3 linked regions of the Pigmentiphaga sp. H8 genome follow. The protein of the gene in region 2 binds, or shares a complex with, the protein of the main gene of each other region. Links are inferred from orthologs where the notes say so. Each region holds a gene or a part of one and is shown on either strand. Other genes may lie near its edges.

What was found. The genes of interacting proteins can lie anywhere in the genome.
Region 1: the proteins of holB (region 2) and EGT29_RS19125 are in contact, whole or in part, in a cryo-EM structure (PDB 8GIZ), measured with the Escherichia coli proteins. The link is inferred for Pigmentiphaga sp. H8 from one-to-one orthologs.
Region 3: the proteins of holB (region 2) and dnaN are in contact, whole or in part, in a cryo-EM structure (PDB 8GIZ), measured with the Escherichia coli proteins. The link is inferred for Pigmentiphaga sp. H8 from one-to-one orthologs.

Annotation. Positions count from the first base shown.
Region 1 is NZ_CP033966.1:4,047,484-4,050,557, forward strand. Bases 125-3,074 are described here. They hold EGT29_RS19125 (DNA polymerase III subunit gamma/tau), read right to left. Parts: upstream 2,657-3,074; coding sequence 593-2,656; downstream 125-592. Other genes in these bases: recR (recombination mediator RecR), read right to left, coding at 125-258; EGT29_RS19120 (YbaB/EbfC family nucleoid-associated protein), read right to left, coding at 270-596. Also shown: more of recR, read right to left, coding at 1-124. UniProt on the Escherichia coli protein: Part of the beta sliding clamp loading complex, which hydrolyzes ATP to load the beta clamp onto primed DNA to form the DNA replication pre-initiation complex.
Region 2 is NZ_CP033966.1:2,871,319-2,875,180, reverse strand. What follows is about bases 476-3,475. They hold holB (DNA polymerase III subunit delta'), read right to left. Parts: upstream 2,522-3,475; coding sequence 1,430-2,521; downstream 476-1,429. Other genes in these bases: mltG (endolytic transglycosylase MltG), read right to left, coding at 3,168-3,475; tmk (dTMP kinase), read right to left, coding at 2,518-3,171; EGT29_RS13685 (TatD family hydrolase), read right to left, coding at 603-1,373; EGT29_RS13690 (ankyrin repeat domain-containing protein), read right to left, coding at 476-507. Also shown: more of EGT29_RS13690, read right to left, coding at 1-475; more of mltG, read right to left, coding at 3,476-3,862. UniProt on the Escherichia coli protein: Part of the beta sliding clamp loading complex, which hydrolyzes ATP to load the beta clamp onto primed DNA to form the DNA replication pre-initiation complex.
Region 3 is NZ_CP033966.1:885-3,988, forward strand. Bases 1-2,980 are described here. They hold dnaN (DNA polymerase III subunit beta), read left to right. Parts: upstream 1-927; coding sequence 928-2,034; downstream 2,035-2,980. Other genes in these bases: dnaA (chromosomal replication initiator protein DnaA), read left to right, coding at 1-686; gyrB (DNA topoisomerase (ATP-hydrolyzing) subunit B), read left to right, coding at 2,303-2,980. In the rest of the region: more of gyrB, read left to right, coding at 2,981-3,104. UniProt on the Escherichia coli protein: Confers DNA tethering and processivity to DNA polymerases and other proteins. Acts as a clamp, forming a ring around DNA (a reaction catalyzed by the clamp-loading complex) which diffuses in an ATP-independent manner freely and bidirectionally along dsDNA.

The DNA.
Region 1 (3,074 bases), 1.2 Mb from region 2 along the record:
CAGGCTGGCGTCGCGGCGCGGGCTGGCGCAGGTTTCGCAGATCTCGGACTCGGTGAAGGTATTGCAGCGCACGCAATGGCGCAGCCGGTCGACGGCGTCGCCCAGGGCCTGGCCCAGCATGCGGGCGCCGTGCGGGTCGTGCTGCAGCAGGTGATAGGCCATGCGCTGCGCCGACTTGGCGCCTACCCCCGGCAAGCGCTTGAGGGCATCGACCAGTACCGACAGCGGCGCCGGTCCGACGAATCGATCGCCTGCCATGACCGTCCCGCTCAGAAAGGCAGCTTCATGCCCGGAGGCAGGGGCAGGCCGGCGGTCAGCGCGGACATCTTCTCCTGGCTCGTGGCTTCGGCCTTGCGCAGCGCGTCGTTGAGCGCGGCCGCCACGAGATCCTCCAGCATGTCCTTGTCGTCGGCCAGCAGGCTGGGATCGATGGCGACGCGCTTGACGTCGTTGCGGCAGGACATGGTCACCTTGACCAGTCCGCCGCCGGAGACGCCTTCGACGAGCATGTCGGCCAGCGCTTCCTGCGCCTTCTTCATGTTTTCCTGCATCTGCTGCGCCTGGCGCATCAGGCCGGCAAGCTGTCCTTTCATCATGGCTGGGTTCCTTGTTGGGATTCGGAAGATACCGGGCGGATCGAATCGGGCACGATCTGGCCGCCGAAATTGTCGAGCAATTCACGTACGAAGGGGTCGGCCATGATCGCGCGCTCGGCCTCGGCCTGGCGCGCCTGGCGCTCGGACTCGGCCACCGCGAAGGCAGTGGCGTCGCCGGTCTGGCCGATCTCGAAGCGCAGCCGCACGGGCACGCCGAAATGCTGCTCGAGCACGACGCGTAGGCGCTCGACCCCCGCGCCTTCGGCCAGCCCGCGGGTCGCGACCTTCAGCACCACGGTGCCGCCTTCGACGCCCACCCACTCGCTTTGCTGCGCGAGCTGGGCGGCGATGCCCTTGATGGGCAGCCGCGCCGCCAGCACGGGCCAGGGCTCGTTCAATGCGATGGGACTGCCGCCCGCTCCGGCAGCGCCTTCGCCGCCACGGGGGGGCGCCGCCTGGACCACGGGTGGGGCCGGCACGGCGGGCGCTTCCCGTACCACGGGCGGCTTGGCGGCCTGGGCCGGCGGCCGGACGGCCGGCGCGGGACGAGCGGCCACCGGCATCGTGTCCGGGGGACCCGCGTCGTCGGGCTCGAACGACGGTGACGGCCCGTCCTGCAGCCCGGCTTCGATCTCCGAGTGCCAGGCAGGCGGCCCGTCTTCGTCGGCACCCGCCCCGTCCGGGGGCGAGGCCGGCGCCGGTGCCGGCGCGGTCCGCGCCGTGTTGCCGGCGGGCCGGGCGGGCGCCGATGCGGGCGCACGCTTGTTGCCGGCCATCGACATGTTGCGGGCGGCGGCCAGCGCTTCGGCCGCCGCCGACGCACGGGCCGGCGCGGCAGGCGCGGGCGCAGGCGCACGCGCGGCCGGCGGCACCGGGGCAGGAGCCGGAGCCGGCATCGACGCGGCCACCGCCGGCGCCGCCTTCAAGGCCGCGGATCGCGGGGCCGGCGCGGGGGCTTCCTGGGATACCCCCTGCGGTTCGGCGGTGAACGCCAGCATGCGCAGGCAGGCCATCACGAAACCGGCGTATTCGTCGGGCGCCAGCGCCAGTTCGGCGCGGCTGTGCACGGCAATCGAATAGAACAGCTGGATCTCGTCGGCGGAGAATTCCGTGGCCAGCCGCTGGATGTCCGCCGCCAGCGGATCCTCTTCGGACACCGCGCCCGGCACGCGCTGGGCCATGCCCATGCGCGACAGCATCACCGCCAGGTCGGCCAGCGCCCCGGCATACGACAGGCTGCGCGCCGCCAGCTCGTCGGCCACGCCCACCACGCCGGCGCCGTCGGCCGCCCGGATCGCGTCCAGCAGCCGCACCAGGTGGCGTTGGTCGATCGTGCCCAGCATGCCGCGCACGGCCTCTTCCGACAGGTTGCCGGCGCTGTAGGCGATGGCCTGGTCGGTCAGCGACAGCGCGTCCCGCATGGAGCCGCGCGCCGCCTGGCCGATCAGGCGCAGGGCCGGGATCTCGAACGGCAGTTGTTCATCCGCCAGCACATGCTCGAGGTGGCCGACGATGGACTCCGGCGGCATCTGCTTGAGGTTGAACTGCAGGCAGCGGCTCAGCACCGTGACCGGTATCTTCTGCGGATCGGTGGTGGCCAGGATGAACTTGACGTGGGGCGGCGGCTCTTCCAGCGTCTTGAGCATGGCGTTGAACGCATGCCCGGTCAGCATGTGCACTTCGTCGATCATGTAGACCTTGAAGCGGCCGGAAGTGGGCGAATAGACCGCCTGCTCGAGCAGTTGCGTCATCTCGTCCACGCCCCGGTTCGACGCGGCGTCGAGTTCGAGGTAGTCGACGAAGCGGCCGGCGTCGATCTCGGTGCACGCCCGGCACTGGCCGCACGGCGTGGCCGTGATGCCGGTCTCGCAATTGAGCGATTTCGCCAGGATGCGCGACAGCGTGGTCTTGCCCACTCCGCGCGTGCCGGTGAACAACCAGGCATGATGCAGGCGCTGCGTGGAAAGCGCGTGCGTCAACGCACGCACCACGTGTTCTTGTCCGACCAGCGTATCGAATGAACGCGGCCGCCATTTACGAGCCAGCACCAGATATGTCATAGGGGATATTGTACCCCCCTACGCCCTTCGGGCGCCCCCCAGGGGGCGGCACTGGCGGACCGGCAAAGCCGGATCCGCGGTGCCCTGGGTCTAGTGCGGTTTTCTTGGTTTGTGCCACTGTTGCTACCGCTGGCAGCCAGCGAAGCACGGGTGCCATAAACCAAGAAAACCGCACTAGACCCAGGATGCGGTGGATCCGGCTTTGCCGGTCCACCCGCATCGCCCCCCTGGGGGGGCGCGCGTAAGCGCGTAGGGGGGGTGCTATACTGGCATTGGCGGGCCCCTTCGCATGGCGGAGCGGTGAACCTGGTCAGGTCGGGAACGAAGCAGCCATAGCTGTAAACCGTCAGTGCCGAAGTCAGGCTCGCCACCCAATTCCCTTGCCGGGGCTATAAAAACCACACTAGCCGGGCCGGCA
Region 2 (3,862 bases):
GTAGCGCATGGCCATCATCAGGGGCGTCATCTTCCCGGGCGATTCGGCGTCGATGTAGGCGTAGTTTTCCAGCAGCACGCGCACCGCATCGTCGTTGCCCTTGGACGCGGCATAGTGCAGCGCCGTCCAGCCTTCCTGGTTGACCTCGGCGCCGCGCGCGATCAGCTTTTCCATCCGCGTCGCCTCGCCCCGGATCGCCAGGTACATCAAGGGGGATTCGCGCAGCCGGTTCTGGCGATTGACGTCGATGCGCTTGTCGGCCAGCAGCACGTCATAGACCCCCCAGGCCTCTTCCTTGATGGCTTCCAGCAGCGGCGTATTGCTGGCGGCGTTGGGCATGTTGGGATCCATGCCCCGCCCCAGCAGCGATTTGACCGTGGAAGCGCGATCGTTGCGGACGGCAACCCAGAAGTCTTCTTCGGCGCTTGCCTGCGCCGCCGAGAACGCGGTCAGCCAGCACCACAGCAGCAGGAAACCCCATCCCCGGCGAGCCCACGAGCCAAACATAATGTGTTTCCTTATATTTCCCGTTCAACTTATTGATTAAAAAATATTTTTTCTTCGAAAAAAGCCGTCTAATTAAAGTTATTTCTAGCTTTAATTTAGCGCTGTATATCTTTGAATAAATTGAAAAAATTATTGGTTGACGCATCCGCCACGGCGTGGACCGGCAGGCCGCGCAACTCAGCGATCTTCTCGGCCACGTGAACCACCTTGGAGGGGTCGTTCAGCTTGCCCCGATGCGGCACGGGCGCCAGGTAGGGCGAATCGGTCTCGATCAGGATCCGGTCCAGCGGGATGCTGCGGGCCACTTCCTGCAACTCCCGGGCGTTCTTGAAGGTGACGATGCCCGAAAAGGAGATGCGGAAGTTCATCGCGATGGCCGCGTCGGCCACCGCCTGGGATTCGGTGAAGCAGTGCATCACGCCGCCGACCTCGGCGGCCCCCTCTTCCTCCATGATGCGCAGCGTGTCTTCCGCCGCCGAACGGGTATGGATGATCAGGGGCTTGCCGGTTTGCCGGGCGGCGCGGATATGGTTGCGGAAACGGTCCCGCTGCCACGTCAGGTCGCCGGTCAGGCGGTAGTAGTCCAGTCCGGTTTCACCTATGGCGACGACCTTGGGGGTGGCCGCCAGCTCGACCAACTGCTCGACCGTGGGATCGGGCGTGTCCTCGTAGTCGGGGTGCACCCCCACCGAGGCCCACAGATTGTCATGGGCCCGTACCAGCTCCATCAAGCGGGGCCAGTCGGGCAGGTTCACGCTGACGCACAAGGCCTGGGCGACGTGGTTGCCGCGCATGCGCTCGAGGATCTCGGGCAGTTGCGCGGCCAGTTCGGGGAAATCCAGATGGCAGTGCGAATCGACGAACATGGGCAAGGAAGACGGTATGGCTGCGGAATCCATAGTACAGCGGGTGGCCCCGGCCCCTAGGCCTGGGCCACCCGCGCGGGACGGCGGCCCAGGCAGGCCGCGCTGGCCTGGGCCAGTACGTCCTGGGCGAACAGCCGGGCATTGAGCGGATGGTCGGCGATCCTGCGCTGGCGGGTCAGCCAGCGCGACAGTTCGGCCACGCGGCCGCGCTCGGCGCGCTCCCCTATCTTCGCGCTATGGGGAGCCAGTTCGGGGAAATAGCGCGCGCCGATGCCGGCCTGAGCCAGTGCCACGTCGGTGGCCAGGCGCTGCAGCGCGTCTATCCATTCCACGGCCGGGATCTTGTCCAGCGCATCGACGATCTGCCCCAGGTCTGGCGGCTTGCCCTGCGCGAGCGCGGCCGCGAAGGTGTCCAGCCACGGCGCCCGGGGCGGCACGCCGGCTTCGGCGCGGCGCCAGGCCGCGACCGGCGCTCCTCCCGCGGCGGCCAGTTGCGCGGCCGCATCCTGGACGCCCTGCTCTTCCAGCCAGGCCAGCGCCGGCCCGGGCGCCGGCGTGCCCAGGGGCAGCCGGCGGCAGCGCGACACCAGGGTCGGCAGCAGCCGGTCGGGCGCGTCGGACACCAGCAGGAAAACGGTCTGGGGCGGCGGCTCCTCCAGGATCTTCAGGAGGCCGTTGGCCGAAATCGTGTTGAGCGCTTCGGCCGGATACAGCACCACCACCCGCAGTCCGCCACGATGCGTGCCGGTGTTGGCCCAGGATTCCAGGGCGCGTATCTGCTCGATGCGGATCTCGCGCGAGGGAGCGCGCTTGCCGGCCTTCTTGCCGTCGGCGTCGGTGGCTTCTTCCTCGGCATCGCCTTCCTCGGCCTGGCCCTCGGCCAGCGCCATCGCTTCGGGGCGGACGCGGCGAAAATCGGGATGGTTGCCCGAGGCATACCAGGTGCAGGCGGGGCAATGCCCGCAGGCCATGCCGTCCTGCGGTGACTCGCACAGCAGGCTGGCGGCCGCGGCGCGCGCGAACTCGACCTTGCCTATGCCCGCCAGCCCGTGGATCAGCCAGGCATGGGCGAAGCGCCGCCGCTGCTCCTGGCCCAGCCAGGCGCGGGCCGCTTCTTCATGCCAGGGATAGAACCGGGGCGCGCTCATGCGCCGCTCGCCTGGGCGATGCAGGCCCGCATCTGAGCGGCCAGCTCGGCCCGCACCGCCTCGATCGGGCGGGTCGAATCGATGATGCGAAAGCGCGCCGGATCCGCTTCGGCCCGGGCATGGTAGGCCGCCCGCGTGCGCTCGAAGAAGGCATCGTCCTCGCGTTCGAAGCGGTCCAGGGTGCGGCCCCGGCCCAGCCGCTCGCGCGATACCTCGAGCGGGACGTCGAACAGCCAGGTCACGTCGGGCTGCAGGTCGCCGTGCACCCATTGTTCGAGCACCGCGATGCGCTCGGCCGAGAGCCCCCGGCCGCCGCCCTGGTAGGCATAGGTGGCGTCGGTGAAGCGATCACAGACCACCCATTGGCCCCGCGCCAGCGCCGGCTCGATCACGGTGCGCACGTGCTCGCAGCGCCCCGCGAACATCAACAGGGTCTCGGTATCGAGCCGCATGGGCTCGTTCAGCAGCAGTTCGCGCAGCTTCTCGGCCAGCGGCGTGCCGCCGGGCTCGCGGGTCTGCACCACGTCCAGGCCCGCTTCGCGCAGCTGGGCCACGAGCCACTCCAGATGCGTGCTCTTGCCCGCGCCGTCCACGCCCTCGAGCGTGATGAAGCGGCCACGGCGGGCGGCGGCGTTCATGCCGGCGCTCATGGCTGCGTCGCCTCGGTCTGGAGGGACGGCGGCGGCTGCAACCCCTGCCCCCTGAGCTGGTAGCGCGCGACGTAGCGGTTGTGGCTGTCCAGGGTCTCGGAGAAGGCGCTGGTGCCGTCTCCGCGCGAGACGAAATACAGGTACTTGTGCTTCTCGGGCTGGACCGCGGCCAGCAGCGAGGCCCGGCCCGGGTTCGAGATGGGCGTGGGCGGCAGCCCCCGGCGCGTGTAGGTGTTCCACGGTGTGTCGGCACGCAGGTCGCGGCGGCGCAGGTTGCCGTCGAAGACCTCGCCCAGGCCGTAGATGACCGTCGGATCGGTCTGCAGCGGCATGCCGACCCTGAGCCGGTTCACGAACACGCCAGCGATGCGCCGGCGGTCGGCTTCCATGCCGGTTTCCTTCTCGACGATGGAGGCCAGGATCAGGACTTCGTAGGGCGAGCCCAGCGGCAGGTCCGGATCGCGCTGCGCCCAGATGTCGGCCAGTTCGCGCTGCTGCGCGCGGTAGGCGCGGCGCAGGATGTCGAGGTCGCTGGAACCCACGGCGAACAGGTAGGTGTCGGGGAAGAACAGGCCTTCGGGGTGGCTGGTCGAGGCGCCGATCCTGGCCGTGACGGTGGCGTCGTCGAGGCCGTCCAGGGTCTGGCGCACGTCCGGATGGCGGCGCAGGGCCGCGCGTATCTGGCGGAAGT
Region 3 (3,104 bases), 2.9 Mb from region 2 along the record:
TCTCGGGCAAGAACCGCACGCAGGAAGAATTCTTCTACGCCTTCGAGGCCCTGGTGGCGCTGCGCAAGCAGATCATCATCACCAGCGACACCTATCCGAAGGAATTGTCCGGCATCGACGACCGGCTCATCTCGCGCTTCGATTCGGGCCTGACCTGCGCCATCGAGCCGCCCGAGCTGGAAATGCGGGTCGCGATCCTGCTGAAGAAGGCGGAAACCGAGGGCGTGCACCTGCCCGAGGAAGTGGCCTTCTTCATCGCCAAGCATCTGCGCAGCAACGTGCGCGAGCTGGAAGGCGCGCTGCGCAAGGTCCTGGCCTACGCCAAGTTCCACGGCCGCGCCATTACCGTAGACGTCTGCAAGGACGCCCTGAAGGACCTGCTGTCCGTGTCCAACGGCCAGATCACCGTCGAGAACATCCAGAAGACGGTGGCGGACTTCTACAAGATCAAGGTCGCCGACATGTATTCCAAGCGGCGGCCCGCCAACATCGCCCTGCCGCGGCAGATCGCCATGTACCTGGCGAAGGAACTCACCCAGAAAAGCTTGCCGGAGATCGGCGAACTGTTCGGGGGCCGCGACCACACCACGGTGCTGCACGCGGTACGCAAGATATCGGAATCCCGGGCCAAGCAGGCGGAGTTGAACCATTCGCTGCACGTGCTCGAGCAAACCCTGAAAGGATGACGAACCGCGACGAACCCTATCCGGGACCCTGTGAGTTTGACTGTGGAAAAACCGTGGAGCATGTCTGGACAACCCGACGCCGCTTTTTTCGATCGAAAGTTGTTCATGGTTGTGCGCTATCCTCCAGGCCAGTTCCCCACTCGCTAAAAACTGGACAAGTTCTTGATTTATAATAGTTTTTTGAAGAAATTCCAGTTGTTCACAGGGTCCTATTAACTACCAACCCAAAGAAGGATTGGATATGCAATTGGTCAAAGCCTCACGCGATGCATTGCTGAAGCCGCTCGCGACCGTTTCAGGCATCGTGGAACGGCGGCACACCCTGCCCATCCTGGCCAACATCCTGTTGCGCAAGGAAGGCAGCCGCGTGTCGTTCGTGTCCACCGACATCGAGGTTCAGATCACCACCCATGCCGATTTCGGCGTGGGTGATGCGTCTGAGTCCACCACGGTGGCAGCCCGCAAGCTGCTCGACATCCTGCGCGCCCTTCCCGATACCGGCGACGTGTCCCTTTCGCTGGCCAACAAGAAGCTGTCGGTCCAGTCCGGCAAGAGCCGCTTCGCGCTGCAGACCCTGGCGGCCGAGGAATTTCCCACCGTGGCCCAGCCGGCCTCGTGGAACGCCTCGCTGACCATGACGCAGAAGTCGTTCAAGCACCTGATGAACATGGTGCACTTCGCGATGGCGCAGCAGGACATCCGCTACTACCTGAACGGCATGCTGTTGGTCCTGGACGGCAACAACGTGCGCTGCGTCGCCACCGACGGCCACCGCCTGGCCTATTGCGCGGTTGCCATCGATGCCGATGCGCCCAAGCAGGAAGTGATCGTGCCGCGCAAGACGGTGCTGGAACTGCTGCGCCTGCTGGACGACAGCGAGGAGCCCATCGAGATCTCGGTGGCGGCCAACCAGATCCGTTTCCGCTTCGGCGACGTCGAGCTGATCTCCAAGCTGGTCGAGGGCAAATTCCCCGACTACCAGCGCGTGATCCCGAACGGCTACACCAAGCATTTCCCGATCGCCCGCGAAGCCCTGCAGCGCAGCCTGCAGCGCGCCGCCATCCTGACCACCGACAAGTTCAAGGGCGTACGGATGCAGATGGCCGATCATGTGCTGAAGATTTCCGCCAGCAACGCGGAACAGGAAGAAGCCCAGGAAGAACTCGAGATCGACTTCGGCTTCGAGCCCCTGGACATCGGTTTCAACGTCAGCTACCTGCTGGACGTGCTGGGCAACCTGAAGGCCGAGACGGTGCAGTGGAGCGTGGGCGACGCCAACTCCTCGGCGCTGATCACCTTGCCCGACGACACGGACTTCAAGTATGTCGTGATGCCTATGCGGATATAGGCCCCCCCTACGCGCTTACGCGCGCCCCCAGGGGCGATGCGGGTGGACCGGCGGAGCCGGATCCACCGCATCCCGGGTCTGGGGGGAAGGGGCTTGGTTTGTTGCGCCGGTGCCGGCGTTGCCCCGGATGGGGTGGATTGTTCTTTTTTAGTTTTTTCCTGCAGGGCGGAAGTCGTGCCCGCGCAGTGTGGATGGTTGCATACTCATGACCGAACAGAATACCGCGCCCGATACGGGCGAGATCGATAGCACTCTTGCTGGCAATGCGATGGCCGCGAGCCCGGCGTCCGGTTCGTCGGACAGCTACGGCGCCGACTCCATCAAGATGCTGAAGGGGCTGGAGGCCGTGCGCAAGCGGCCGGGCATGTACATCGGCGATACGTCCGATGGGACAGGCCTGCACCACATGGTGTTCGAGGTCGTGGACAACGCCATCGACGAAGCGCTGGCCGGCTATTGCGACGAGATCATCGTCACGATCCATGCCGACAACTCCATCTCGGTGTCCGACAACGGCCGGGGCATTCCGACCGCCGTGCACAAGGACGACGAATTCCAGCGCAGCGCCGCGGAAATCGTCATGACCGAGCTGCACGCGGGCGGCAAGTTCGACCAGAACTCGTACAAGGTCTCGGGCGGCCTGCACGGCGTGGGCGTGTCCTGCGTGAACGCGCTGTCCGAATGGCTCCGTCTCAGCATCCGGCGCAACGGCGAGCTGCACCAGATGGAGTTCCGCCGCGGCGAACGCGTCGAGCCGCTGAAGGTCAGCGGCAAGACCGACAAGCGTGGCACCCGGGTGCAGTACCTGGCGGACTCGCAGATCTTCGCCAACATCGAATACCACTACGAGATCCTGTCCAAGCGGCTGCGCGAGCTCTCGTTCCTGAACAACGGCGTGCGCATCAAGCTGGTGGACGAGCGCCAGGGCAAGGAAGAGGACTTCGCCTTCAGCGGCGGCGTCAAGGGCTTCGTCGAGTACATCAACCGCGCCAAGACCGTGCTGCATCCCAACGTTTTCGCGGTGGCCACCGAGTCGTCGGCCGGGGGTGTGCCAGTGGGCGTGGAAGTGG